Regions from separate parts of the Lelliottia nimipressuralis genome, predicted to be linked through region 3. Evidence: predicted binding sites of a transcription regulator. Region 3 holds the regulator's gene; each other region holds the start of a gene.
The links. The regulator PurR, encoded in region 3, represses purine synthesis genes. The targets are predictions, from matches to a motif close to CANGCAAACGTTTGCNTG.
Positions count from the first base shown of each region.

Region 1: tusA (sulfurtransferase TusA) is a predicted target of PurR. The motif match lies at 1,304-1,321, and genes of this name have one in related genera.
Region 2: pyrC (dihydroorotase) is a predicted target of PurR. The motif match lies at 1,261-1,278, and genes of this name have one in related genera.
Region 4: glyA (serine hydroxymethyltransferase) is a predicted target of PurR. The motif match lies at 1,192-1,209, and genes of this name have one in related genera.

Region 1 covers NZ_CP167172.1:4,352,014-4,355,155, forward strand. Annotated here, with positions in the region: gene zntA (Zn(II)/Cd(II)/Pb(II) translocating P-type ATPase ZntA) at 1-936, shown strand, start outside; gene tusA (sulfurtransferase TusA) at 1,001-1,243, opposite strand; gene ACB496_RS20935 (7-cyano-7-deazaguanine/7-aminomethyl-7-deazaguanine transporter) at 1,434-2,099, shown strand; gene ACB496_RS20940 (DcrB family lipoprotein) at 2,172-2,729, shown strand; gene ACB496_RS20945 (MFS transporter) at 2,736-3,142, opposite strand, start outside.
Region 2 covers NZ_CP167172.1:1,710,458-1,713,599, forward strand. Annotated here, with positions in the region: gene dinI (DNA damage-inducible protein I) at 1-74, opposite strand, end outside; gene pyrC (dihydroorotase) at 149-1,195, opposite strand; gene ACB496_RS07945 (lipoprotein) at 1,337-1,897, opposite strand; gene mdtH (multidrug efflux MFS transporter MdtH) at 2,036-3,142, opposite strand, start outside.
Region 3 covers NZ_CP167172.1:1,963,078-1,966,219, reverse strand. Annotated here, with positions in the region: gene ACB496_RS09220 (MFS transporter) at 1-669, opposite strand, end outside; gene ACB496_RS09215 (YnhF family membrane protein) at 839-928, opposite strand; gene purR (HTH-type transcriptional repressor PurR) at 1,225-2,250, shown strand; gene punR (DNA-binding transcriptional activator PunR) at 2,267-3,142, opposite strand, start outside.
Region 4 covers NZ_CP167172.1:3,396,436-3,399,577, reverse strand. Annotated here, with positions in the region: gene hmpA (NO-inducible flavohemoprotein) at 1-1,021, opposite strand, end outside; gene glyA (serine hydroxymethyltransferase) at 1,326-2,579, shown strand; gene ACB496_RS16265 (DoxX family protein) at 2,628-3,050, opposite strand.

The DNA.
Region 1 (3,142 bases), 2.3 Mb from region 3:
AAAGGCGGTGCCGCGCTGGAGCAGCTCAGCCAGGTTCAGCAGATCGCCTTCGATAAAACCGGAACCCTGACGGTTGGCAAACCGCAGGTTACCGGAATTTATCCTGCCGACGACGCACTGCTGTCACTGGCCGCCGCCGTCGAGCAGGGATCGACCCATCCACTGGCGCAGGCGATTGTGCGTGAGGCCCAGTCGCGCGGGCTGACTATCCCCGCAGCCAGTGCGCAGCGCGCGCTAATGGGGTCAGGGATCGAAGCGGTGGTCGAAGGGCGCCAGGTGCTGATCTGTGCCGCCGATAAATTCCCCGCTGACGCATTTAGCCCGCAGATCCGCGAGCTGGAACAGGCCGGGCAGACGGTGGTGATCGTCGTTGTCGACGGCGTGGCGAAAGGGGTTCTGGCCCTGCGCGATACCCTGCGTGACGATGCCAAAGAGGCCGTGGCGGCACTGCATAAGCTCGGTATTCAGGGTGTGATTTTGACCGGCGATAACCCACGTGCAGCGGCAGCGATTGCCAGTGAGCTTGATCTGGAATACCGGGCAGGATTGTTGCCAGCAGATAAAGTGCAGGCTGTTACCGGGCTGAACGCTCAGGCACCGCTGGCAATGGTCGGCGACGGGATTAACGACGCCCCGGCGATGAAAGCCGCAACGATTGGGATTGCGATGGGCAGCGGCACCGACGTGGCGCTGGAAACCGCCGATGCGGCGCTTACCCATAACCGTCTGACCGGGCTTGCGCAGATGATATCCCTGGCGCGCGCCACCCGCGCCAATATTCGTCAGAACATTACGATTGCGCTGGGGCTGAAGGGGATCTTCCTGGTGACAACGCTGCTGGGGATAACAGGTCTGTGGCTGGCGGTGCTGGCGGATACGGGGGCGACGGTGCTGGTGACAGCCAACGCCCTGCGGTTGTTACGGCGGAAGTCATAACCGCCGGGCAAAGGCGATAATGTTGTAGGCCTGGTAAAGCGTCGTCGCCACCCGGCAACCGCGATTATCCTTTGCGCAGCAGATACCGGTACGGCAGCGATTGCGTCTCTTGCGCCACCAGCTCGTGTTCCATAAAGGTACAAAAGCCCGGAATATCGCGGGTGGTGGCAGGATCGTCAGCAATGATCAGCAGCGTCTCGCCGGTCTGCATGTTGCGCACGGTTTTGCGCACCATCATTACCGGCTCCGGGCAACGGAGGCCTTGTGCATCAAGCGTATGGTCAGGGCTGGAAAACAGGTTGGTCATCATCTTCTCGTTCACATCAAAAACGGCTGTAGTTTACGCCGCGTTTTCGGCAAAGCAAACCAGGTTAACGATTGCGCGAAAATTAGCCATTGCAATACCCTCCAAAAGCAGTATTATGCGGCGGCTTTAAACCCTACCCCGGTAGGTTTTTATTGGGTTCCCTCACCCCAAATCATAAAAAGGTCACAATATGACGCAGTTCTCTCAATCGCAGCGCGTAAAAGCGTTGTTCTGGCTATCGCTATTTCATCTGCTGGTGATCACCTCCAGTAACTATCTGGTGCAGCTGCCCATCTCCATTTTTGGTTTCCATACCACCTGGGGCGCGTTCAGTTTCCCGTTTATCTTCCTTGCGACAGATTTGACCGTGCGCATCTTCGGCGCGCCGCTGGCCCGACGCATTATTTTTGCGGTGATGCTGCCCGCGCTGTTCATCTCCTACGTCATCTCATCCCTGTTCTATATGGGAAGCTGGCAGGGCTTTGAAGCGCTGACGCACTTCAATCTGTTTGTCGCCCGTATCGCCGCCGCCAGCTTTATGGCCTATGCGCTGGGGCAGATCCTCGACGTCCACGTCTTTAACCGCCTGCGACAAAACCACCGCTGGTGGATGGCACCGACGGCGTCCACGCTGTTTGGCAACGTCAGCGATACCCTCGCCTTCTTCTTTATCGCCTTCTGGCGCAGCCCGGATGCCTTTATGGCCGCCCACTGGATGGAAATCGCGCTGGTGGACTACTGCTTCAAAGTGCTGATCAGCATTGTGTTCTTCCTGCCGATGTACGGCGTGCTGCTGAATATGCTGCTGAAAAGGCTGGCGGATAAATCCGAAATGTCTGCATTACAGGCTGGTTAAAGGTTCGCTTTATCAGTTGTGATAAGATGGACAAATGAGCCGTTATGGCCGTTTATCGAAAGGAAGAAGTCAATGCGCAATCTGGTTAAATATGTCGGGATTGGCCTGCTGGTTGTGGGTCTTGCGGCCTGTGATAACAGCGATACGAAGACCCCTGCTCAGGGCGCGTCTGCTGAAAGTAACGCCACCGGACAACCGGTGAATTTGATGGATGGCAAACTCAGTTTCTCTCTGCCGGCGGATATGACCGATCAGAGCGGCAAGCTGGGTACCCAGGCGAACAACATGCACGTCTATTCAGACGCCACCGGGCAGAAAGCGGTGATCGTGATTGTCGGTGACGACACCAGCGAAGACCTGGCCGTGCTGACCAAGCGTCTGGAAGATCAACAGCGTAGCCGCGATCCGCAGCTGCAGGTCGTGACCAATAAGTCCATCGAACTGAAAGGCCACACCCTGCAACAGCTGGACAGCATTATCTCTGCCAAAGGCCAGACCGCTTACTCCTCCGTGGTGCTGGGTAAAGTGGACGGCAAACTGCTGACCATGCAAATCACCCTGCCTGCTGACGATCAGCAGAAAGCACAAACCGCTGCGGAAAACATCATTAATACCGTCGTGATCAAATAATTTTCATCACGATTCAACGGCCTCCGTCGCTTGCGCCGGGGGCCGTTTTTTTAGGCGCCAGGTCAACAATAGCGCCACGCCCACCAGCCCCGCCGCCGCCAGATAGATCATCGGAACGCCCGCCCATGCCATCAGCAGCCCGGCCAGTGGCCCGGTCACGCCCAAGGACATATCCATAAATACCGTATAGGTCGCCAGTGCAGAGCCCTGGTTTTGCTGTGGCACGGCTTTCACCGCCACCACGCCCAGCGCCGGGAAGACCAGCGAGAAGCCCGCGCCCGCAAGGAACACGCCGATTTTCGCCACCCACGGCTCGCTGGCAATGCCTGTCAGCAGCAGGCCAACAATCTCCACGGCAAAGCAGATCATGGCCACGTTCAGCCCGCCGAGGCGGTTGATGCCGTTCGGGAAGA
Region 2 (3,142 bases), 250 kb from region 3:
AGTTCTCCGGCCAGCGCATCCAGCGCGCCAGCAGGCAAAGTGGTTGTTTTGGCGATAGTCACTTCGATACGCATAATTGCCCCCTGTGTAATATACTGTGTATTTATACAGGCATTATATTGAACTTACAACAGGGGGCGATAAAAAATTACTGTTTAACCGTCCAGTTAACGGTTTCACCGGCGAGGAATGGGATGAGAGTGTCGTCTGTCAGGGCGATAGTATCGACGACCTGGCTCTGTTTGCGTTCCAGCTCGATAAAGGTTTCATTCACCGGCAGGCCGTAGAAGCGCGGACCGTTCAGAGAACAGAAGGCTTCGAAGTGCTCCAGCGCGCCCATCTCTTCAAATACCGTGGCGTAGCTGGCCAGCGCCGTTGGGGCGTTGAAACAGCCCGCACAGCCGCAGCTGGCCTCTTTACGGTGACGCGCGTGCGGGGCGGAGTCGGTTCCGAGGAAGGCGCGGGTAAAACCGCTGGCGACGAGTTCACGCAGCGCATGCTGGTGGATATTGCGCTTGAGGATCGGCAGGCAGTACAGGTGAGGGCGCACACCGCCGACCAGCATGTGGTTACGGTTGAACATCAGGTGCTGAGGGGTGATTGTCGCGGCGAGCAGATCGTTGCCGTCGCGCACATACTCGGCAGCATCTTTGGTAGTGATGTGCTCAAAGACCACTTTCAGCCCCTGCAGACGCTGGCGCAGCGGTTCCATCACGGTCTCGATAAAGCGCGCTTCGCGGTCAAAAATATCGATGTCGGGATGCGTCACTTCGCCGTGGATAAGCAGCGGCATGCCCAGTTTTTCCATGCGTTCCAGGACCGGCATAATGGCATCCGTGCTGGTCACACCGTGGCTGGAGTTGGTGGTGGCATTGGCCGGGTAGAGTTTGGCGGCAGTGAACACGCCTTCATTAAAGCCGCGTTCGACTTCGTTCGGGTCGAGCGAATCGGTGAGGTAGCAGGTCATCAGCGGGGTAAAATCATGGCCTGCCGGAACGGCATCGAGAATGCGCTGACGGTAGGCAATTGCGGCATCAACGGTGGTGACTGGTGGAACCAGGTTAGGCATGACAATCGCGCGGCCATAGATTTCGCTGGTGTAAGGGACAACGGTTTTCAGCATGTCGCCATCGCGCAGATGGATATGCCAGTCGTCAGGGCGGCGGATTTTCAGAACCTGGGGATGTGCAGTCATTGATATGCTCCGGCTTATCAGGAATCAGTCATAAGGATGGCTGTTTTTGCCGGACACAAATCATAAGGGGAAACGTTTTCGTTTGCACACATTTCCGTTAAATAGCAGTGTAAAAAAAGGGCGCACACGGCGCCCTCTCGGTTAATTCGTAAACGGGATGATAATTTCACCCGGTTTCACTTCAATTCCCTTGGCGTATTTCTTCGCCAGCGCTTCACCTTTGCTTCTGTCCTCGCTCAGCACATAGGCAGGCTGCTGATTGAAATAGTTCCGCAGCGACTGGTTCAGATACGGCATCAGGGTTTGCAGCACCGGTTTCATTTTCTCCGGCGTCACTTCGGCATCCACGATCTCCATTTCCTGAAGATAGATGGCCCCTTTCTCTTTGTTAAAGACCGGCAGCGCTTTCAGTTTCAGCTTAATGTTCGCTTTCTGGCTGCCAAACAGGGAGTTCATATCCAGTTTGGCGTCGCCGGAGAGCGTGACTTTATTCGGCTCTTCGCGGCCAATCTGGCTGACGAGTTGATTGAGTACGATATGGGCATCGGCGACGCCGGGCACACCGATATCTTTGGAGAAGTTATTGTGTTTTTCCAGCGCCTGATTAATTTCCTGCTCACTAACGCTGTATTGCGTAAGCTGGTTACAACCGACCAGCAGGCCGCTGATAACTAACGCAGCAGCAATGACAATCTTTTTCATGGGGTTCCTCAACATGATGTCGGCGCTCTTGTCCTGACGCCTCAGTATGTCAGGGGGGTATACCAGTTACCAGCAGAAAAACCTGATATTCGGGGGCGAAAGTGGACCTTCCGCCCGTGGGAATACGTGCTCAGACCATCAGGCCCCGGGTTCGAGCATACCGCTTGCGCTGCGTTTCGGGCTGAACTGCCACCACAGGGCGATGAGGGTGATAAAGCCTACAACGCCCAGCATTACCCACGGCAATTCCGGTTGATTCAGCGCTTTCCCTGCATCGAACAACCAGCCGCCTCCGGCGTATCCGAGCGCACCGCCAAAGGCCAGCCCCAGTCGGCTAAAGCCCATGTAGCTGCCGCGTGCACGCGGATCGGCAAGCCCGGCGCTGAGGGTTTCACGCGCCGGTTCGGCAATGATCGACCCAATGTAGAAGGTGCAGATCAGAATAAAGAGCTGTTGCAGAGTGCCGACCAGACCAATCGGCATCATGCTTAACGTCATCAGCAGCAGGCCCGCCATCAGGCGATGCTCAAGACGAAAACGTTTTTCGCTCCAGCGCGCGATAGGGTAGAGCAGGGTCAGCGACAGGCAGGCTTCGATGGCATACATCCATTTCACGGCCGCAGGCGAACCGGCAATATCGTTAACCATAATGGGCAGCATCAGCATTACCTGAACCGCCAGCATGTAATAGCCCGTCAGCGTCAGCACGTAGGTAACGAAGCGTTTATCGGCCAGCACGCGGCCCAGCCCTTCACGCACGGGGGCTTTTACCGTCGAGAGTTTCCAGGCGGGCAGCAGCCAGGCGTTAAATGCCGCGCAGAGGATAAACAGCACCGCGCCGGTGGCGCACACCAGACGGAAATCATATTGCAACAGCCAGCTGCCGAGCAGGGCGCCAACCACCGCACCGGCGCTATCCTGCATCATCAGCAGCGAGAAAAAACGCCCGCGATGCTGTGGGCGAATCAGTTTCACGACCAGCGCAGTACGCGGCGGATCAAACAGCGTGCCGCCAATCCCGGAGAGGAAACAGGAGAACCACAGCAGCCAGGGATCGTGCGCGATGCCCATGGTGGCAAATCCGGCGGCCCGCAGTAGCATGCCGGTGACAATCATCGGTTTTGCGCCGAAGCGGTCGGCAATCGCACCGCCAAACACGCCAAGTCCCTGCTGGACAAACTGACGCAAGCCCAGGGCAATTCCGACCATTAATGCCGCCCAGCCCATTTGATCGACAAAGCGAAT
Region 3 (3,142 bases):
GTAGGTGTAGAGCGTAAACATCGCGCCCGCCCCGAGCACCGTGGTTAACAGAGCAGACAACACCTGTGGACGAACCAGCACCGACAGCTCTTTACGCACGTCCGGGCGCTCGCCCGCCTCGCCTTTCGGAAGCGAGAAGAACAGTGCAATCATCGCCACTACGCCCAGCCCTGCGGTTGCCATAAACGACATCCGCCAGCCAATGACTTCACCAAGCCAGGTCGCCGCCGGTACACCGCCAATATTGGCGATGGTTAGCCCCATAAACATGGTTGCCACCGCGCTGGCCTGTTTGTGTTTTGGCACCACGCTCGCCGCCACCACAGAGCCTAAGCCAAAGAACGCGCCGTGGTTCAGGCTGGTCAGAATGCGTGACAGCAGCAGCGTGGTGTAATCCGGTGACAGCGCCGAGAGCACGTTACCGAGGGTAAAAATCGCCATCAGGAAGATCAGCGCATTGCGACGGGCACGATGCGACAACAGCAGCGTCATGAGCGGCGCACCAATCATCACGCCAATGGCGTAGGCGCTGATCAGCATACCTGCGGCGGGAATAGAGACATCTACCCCTTTTGCGATAACCGGCAACAGTCCCATCGGGGAAAACTCGGTGGTGCCGATGCCAAAAGCGCCAATCGCCAGGGCAAGCAGGGGAAAATTGATTTTCATTGATTAACTACGGATGCCGTGTCGTCGCGCGACACGGGACTAAGATGTCAAAAGCATGACATCAATCACAAAAAATGAGAAGTTAACAAATTAGCAAAAGATTTTTGCCGTGCGGGTAACAATCAGGGAACAGGCAGGAGATGAGGGAGAGAACTCTCCCCCGCTTGAATCAGTGCAGCGCAGCGGTCAGACCCGCAGCGACAATCAGAGCCAGAACAATAATGGTTGTCGTCAGCGAAAACTTCAGATCGGTACTCATCAATTTTTCTCCTTTTAATCACCCCACGAAAAGTGAGCTTGCTCATTTTTACACAGTTTACCCCAAAAATCTTCCTGGATTTAGGCTGATAACCGTTTTTGCTCTTCCCCTTTTCATCAAGATAAGACAAAATTCCACGCTAAATTTATAAGCGTACCGGCCACTGACCCCCTCCTGACGTTCTGAGTCGTTTTCCCGGCGTATCGCAATTCACATTGCGAGATAAGGGTGAGAGAAGGCAAACGTTTACCTTTAAGTATTTCAGGAGTTTAAGATATGGTCTGGAGTGACATGTAATGGCAACAATTAAAGATGTGGCGAAACGCGCAAACGTTTCCACTACAACCGTATCACATGTAATTAACAAAACGCGTTTCGTTGCGGAAGAGACGCGCAACGCCGTATGGGCCGCCATCAAAGAGCTGCACTACTCCCCAAGTGCCGTGGCGCGTAGCCTGAAGGTGAACCACACCAAATCGATCGGCCTGCTGGCGACCAGCAGCGAAGCCGCCTATTTTGCGGAGATCATCGAAGCGGTTGAGAAAAACTGTTTCCAGAAGGGCTACACCCTGATTCTCGGCAACGCCTGGAACAGCCAGGAGAAACAGCGCGCTTACCTGTCGATGATGGCGCAAAAGCGCGTTGATGGCCTGCTGGTAATGTGTTCTGAATACCCGGAGTCCGTACTCTCCATGCTTGAAGAGTATCGCCACATTCCGATGGTGGTGATGGACTGGGGTGATACCCGCGCTGATTTTACCGATTCCGTCAACGATAACGCCTTTGAAGGCGGCTACATGGCAGGTCGCTACTTGATTGAGCGCGGTCACCGCGAAATCGGCGTCATTCCGGGTCCGCTGGAGCGCAACACCGGCGCAGGCCGTCTGGCAGGGTTCATGAAAGCGATGGAAGAAGCGCTAATTACGGTGCCAGAAAACTGGATCGTGCAGGGCGACTTCGAGCCGGAGTCCGGCTACCGCGCGATGCAGCAGATCGTCTCCCAGTCGCACCGCCCTACCGCAGTCTTTATCGGGGGTGACATCATGGCGATGGGCGCCCTTTGCGCAGCCGATGAGCTGGGTTTGCGCGTGCCGCAGGACATTTCCGTGATCGGGTACGATAACGTGCGCAACGCACGCTACTTCACCCCGGCGCTGACGACCATTCACCAGCCGAAAGACTCGCTGGGCGAAACGGCCTTCAATATGTTGTTGGACCGCATCGTCAGCAAGCGTGAAGAGTCGCAGTCGATTGAAGTCCACCCGCGCCTGATTGAACGCCGCTCCGTGGCCGACGGTCCGTTCCGCGACTACCGCCGTTAATCCCCCGAGGGGCCGGTTATTCCGGCTCCCTCAGCCACTCTCTGTTCAGCGTTTCGCTGTCTCCCAGATAATCCAGCAGCCACGCCAGCGCCGGTGACATATCGTTTTGCTGCCACGTCAGGCAACAGGCCGCATCCGGGAACGGGTTTTCCAGCGTCAGAGCCACCCATTCACCGCGATCGATGCGTGGACGTGCAAAATGCGCCGGCACCATTCCCACGCACAGCCCCGCAGAAAGACAGGTCGCCGACGTTTCCCAATCCGGGGCGACCACACGGCGTTGGTTATCCAGTAACCAGGTAATCCGTTTTGGCAGCGATCGTGAGGTATCTTCCAGCACCAGTGACGGCCAGTTGCGCAACGTATCATCGCTCAACGGGCCTGCAATGGCGGCCAGAGGATGATCGCGGGCGACAACGCAGGTCCAGCTCAGGGCTCCCATATCGCGAAATGCATAGCGACCACCCACAGGGATCGCCTGAGTCGCGCCGATCGCCATCTCCACCCTGCCGTCAGAGAGCGCATCCCACACGCCGTTGAACACCTCCTGCGAGACGCGCAGCTCCACATCAGAGAAGTGGCGATAGAAATCGACCACCATCTGTCGGGTGCGTTCGGGTTTGACGATGTTATCCACCGCAATGGCGAGATGCCCGCGCCAGCCGTTCGCAATCTGCTGGCACTGCTCGCGGGTGATCATCATTTTTTTGATAACAGATCGTCCTTCTTTCAAAAACCAGACGCCCGCTGGCGTCAGAACAACGTCGCGGTGACGGCGCTCGAACAGCGGAACCGCCAGCCACTCTTCAAGCTGACGCACCGTATAGCTCACCGCAGAGGGGACGCGATGGAGTTCCTGGGCCGCGCCACTAAAGCTGCCGTTACGCGCGAC
Region 4 (3,142 bases), 1.4 Mb from region 3:
AATCCATCAGCCCTGCGCTATCAAACACGTCATCGCTTTCCGGTTTGTTATACCAGATGTGAGAGGTGAAGCGCGGCAGCGTGGCACCCAGCGTTTTAACTTCTTGCGCAAAGGCATGCACCTGGCCGTTTTCCGCCGCGTGGAACCAGTTCACCTGCGCGCTGTGGTTTGCCGCTGCGAGGGTATCGAGCATCGCCAGCATCGGCGTTTGGCCGACACCCGCTGAAATCAGCGTGACAGGCGTGTTCGCTTCTACCGCCATAAAGAAATCACCCGCCGGTGCCGCCAGATGCACCACATCGCCGACGCTGGCGTGATTATGCAGCCAGTGAGAAACCTGACCGCCGTCTTCACGTTTCACCGCAATACGATAGCCTTTTCCATTCGCTTTACGCGTCAGAGAGTACTGACGAATTTCCTGATGCGGGAACCCTTCGGGTTTCAGCCATACGCCGAGATACTGACCCGGCTGATAATCCGCAACTGGTTTGCCGTCGACGGGTTCAAATTCAAAGCTGGTGATCAGGGCACTGCGCGGTTTTTTATCGGCGATACGGAACGCGCGCGTGCCTTCCCAGCCGCCGTTTTTCGTCGCGTGCTCGCTGTAGATTTGCGCTTCACGATTGATAAACACATTCGCCAGCACGCCGTAGGCTTTGCCCCAGGCGTCCAGCACTTCCTGGCCTGGGCTGAACATCTCGTCGAGCGTCGCCAGCAGGTGGCTGCCGACGATATCGTACTGCTCAGGTTTAATCTGGAAACTGGTGTGCTTCTGGGCAATTTTCTCAACCGCAGGCAGCAGCGCGGCCAGATTTTCAATATTGCTGGCATACGCGGCGATGGCGTTAAACAGCGCCTCGCGCTGATCGCCGTTGCGCTGATTGCTCATATTGAAAATCTCTTTCAGCTCCGGGTTGTGAGCGAACATGCGATCGTAAAAATGGGCGGTGAGTTTCGGTCCGGTTTCGACCAGCAGGGGAATAGTGGCTTTAACGGTAGCGATGGTTTGAGCGTCTAACATAGCAACTTCCTTCGATTGTTACTCTAATGATGTATTTTAAATGCATCTTATAAAAAATATCCCTGCTTTGTAAATGGTTCTTTGCATGATGAAATAGTTGCATCACAAACCTGAAAAGAAATCCATTGAAAATCGCGAGGTCTTTATTCCTCAAACCCTTGCGTGGCGGGTAGGTAAACGTTTGCGTAAAATCCTTTGTCAAGACCTGTTATCGCAACACTATTCGGTTATACTGTTGCCCGTCGTCTATCAGGACAGCCTTTTCAGGCCAAAATTTTATTGTTAGCTGAGTCAGGAGATGCGGATGTTAAAGCGTGAAATGAACATTGCCGATTATGATGCCGAACTGTGGCAGGCTATGGAGCAGGAAAAAGTACGTCAGGAAGAGCACATCGAACTGATCGCCTCCGAGAACTACACCAGCCCGCGCGTAATGCAGGCGCAGGGTTCTCAGCTGACCAACAAATATGCAGAAGGTTACCCGGGCAAACGCTACTACGGCGGTTGCGAATACGTTGATATCGTTGAACAACTGGCGATTGACCGTGCTAAAGAGCTGTTTGGCGCAGACTACGCGAACGTACAGCCGCACTCTGGTTCTCAGGCGAACTTCGCGGTTTACACCGCGCTGCTGCAGCCGGGCGATACCGTTCTCGGTATGAATCTGGCGCAAGGTGGCCACCTGACTCACGGTTCCCCGGTCAACTTCTCCGGTAAACTGTACAACATCATCCCTTACGGTATTGATGAGTCCGGTAAAATTGACTACGAAGACATGGCGAAGCAGGCGCAGACCCATAAACCGAAGATGATCATCGGCGGTTTCTCTGCTTACTCCGGCGTGGTTGACTGGGCAAAAATGCGTGAAATCGCAGACAGCATCGGCGCATACCTGTTCGTTGATATGGCGCACGTCGCCGGTCTGATCGCAGCAGGCGTTTACCCGAACCCGGTTCCACATGCACACGTTGTCACTACCACGACCCACAAAACCCTGGCAGGTCCGCGCGGCGGCCTGATCCTGGCGAAAGGTGGTGACGAAGATCTGTACAAGAAACTGAACTCTGCCGTCTTCCCAAGCGCTCAGGGCGGCCCGCTGATGCACGTTATCGCAGCGAAAGCCGTTGCCCTGAAAGAAGCGATGGAGCCAGAGTTCAAAGTTTACCAGCAACAAGTGGCGAAAAACGCGAAAGCGATGGTGGAAGTGTTCCTGAACCGCGGTTACAAAGTGGTTTCTGGCGGCACTGAGAACCACCTGTTCCTGCTGGATCTGGTTGATAAAAACCTGACCGGTAAAGAAGCCGATGCCGCGCTGGGCCGTGCTAACATCACCGTTAACAAAAACAGCGTACCAAACGATCCGAAGAGCCCGTTTGTGACCTCCGGTATCCGTATCGGTTCTCCGGCTGTCACTCGCCGCGGTTTCAAAGAAGCGGAAGTGAAAGAGCTGGCTGGCTGGATGTGTGATGTTCTCGATAACATCAACGATGAAGCTGTGATTGAACGTGTTAAAGGTAAAGTGCTCGATATCTGCGCACGTTTCCCTGTCTACGCGTAATTCTGCTCGCAGAAATAATAAAGGCCGCGTAAGCGGCCTTTATGTTATCTAGCGACGGTCGATGGATATCGCCCCCGGCCCGGTTACGGCCAGCAACAAAAACGCGCCGGCAATGCTGATATTCTTGTAGAAGTTAATCATGTTAGGCATAACCGCATCACCGCTCATATCCCAGTAGTGGTGACCAATCACCGCTGTCCCAAGCGTATAGAGGACAAAGAGCAGCGCCAGTGGCCGGGTGAAGAACCCAAGCACAATCAGAATCGCGGCGGGCACTTCCATGATCACCGCAATAATGGCTGCCAGCATCGGCATCGGTGCGCCGAGCGAGGTCATATATTGCACCGTTCCATCAAAACCGGTCATTTTCGGAATACCAAAAATAATAAACAACACAACAATCGCGATACGTGCGATCAGCAGTACCAGCGGGCGGGACTGTCCGAAATCGAAATAGCGTAGAGTGTTCATGGCAGGCTCGTTATTGGATGGGGCTTATCATAAAGCTAATACACAACCGGTAACTCCGCCATAAGACCAAATTATCAGCCGCTTAACCCTTT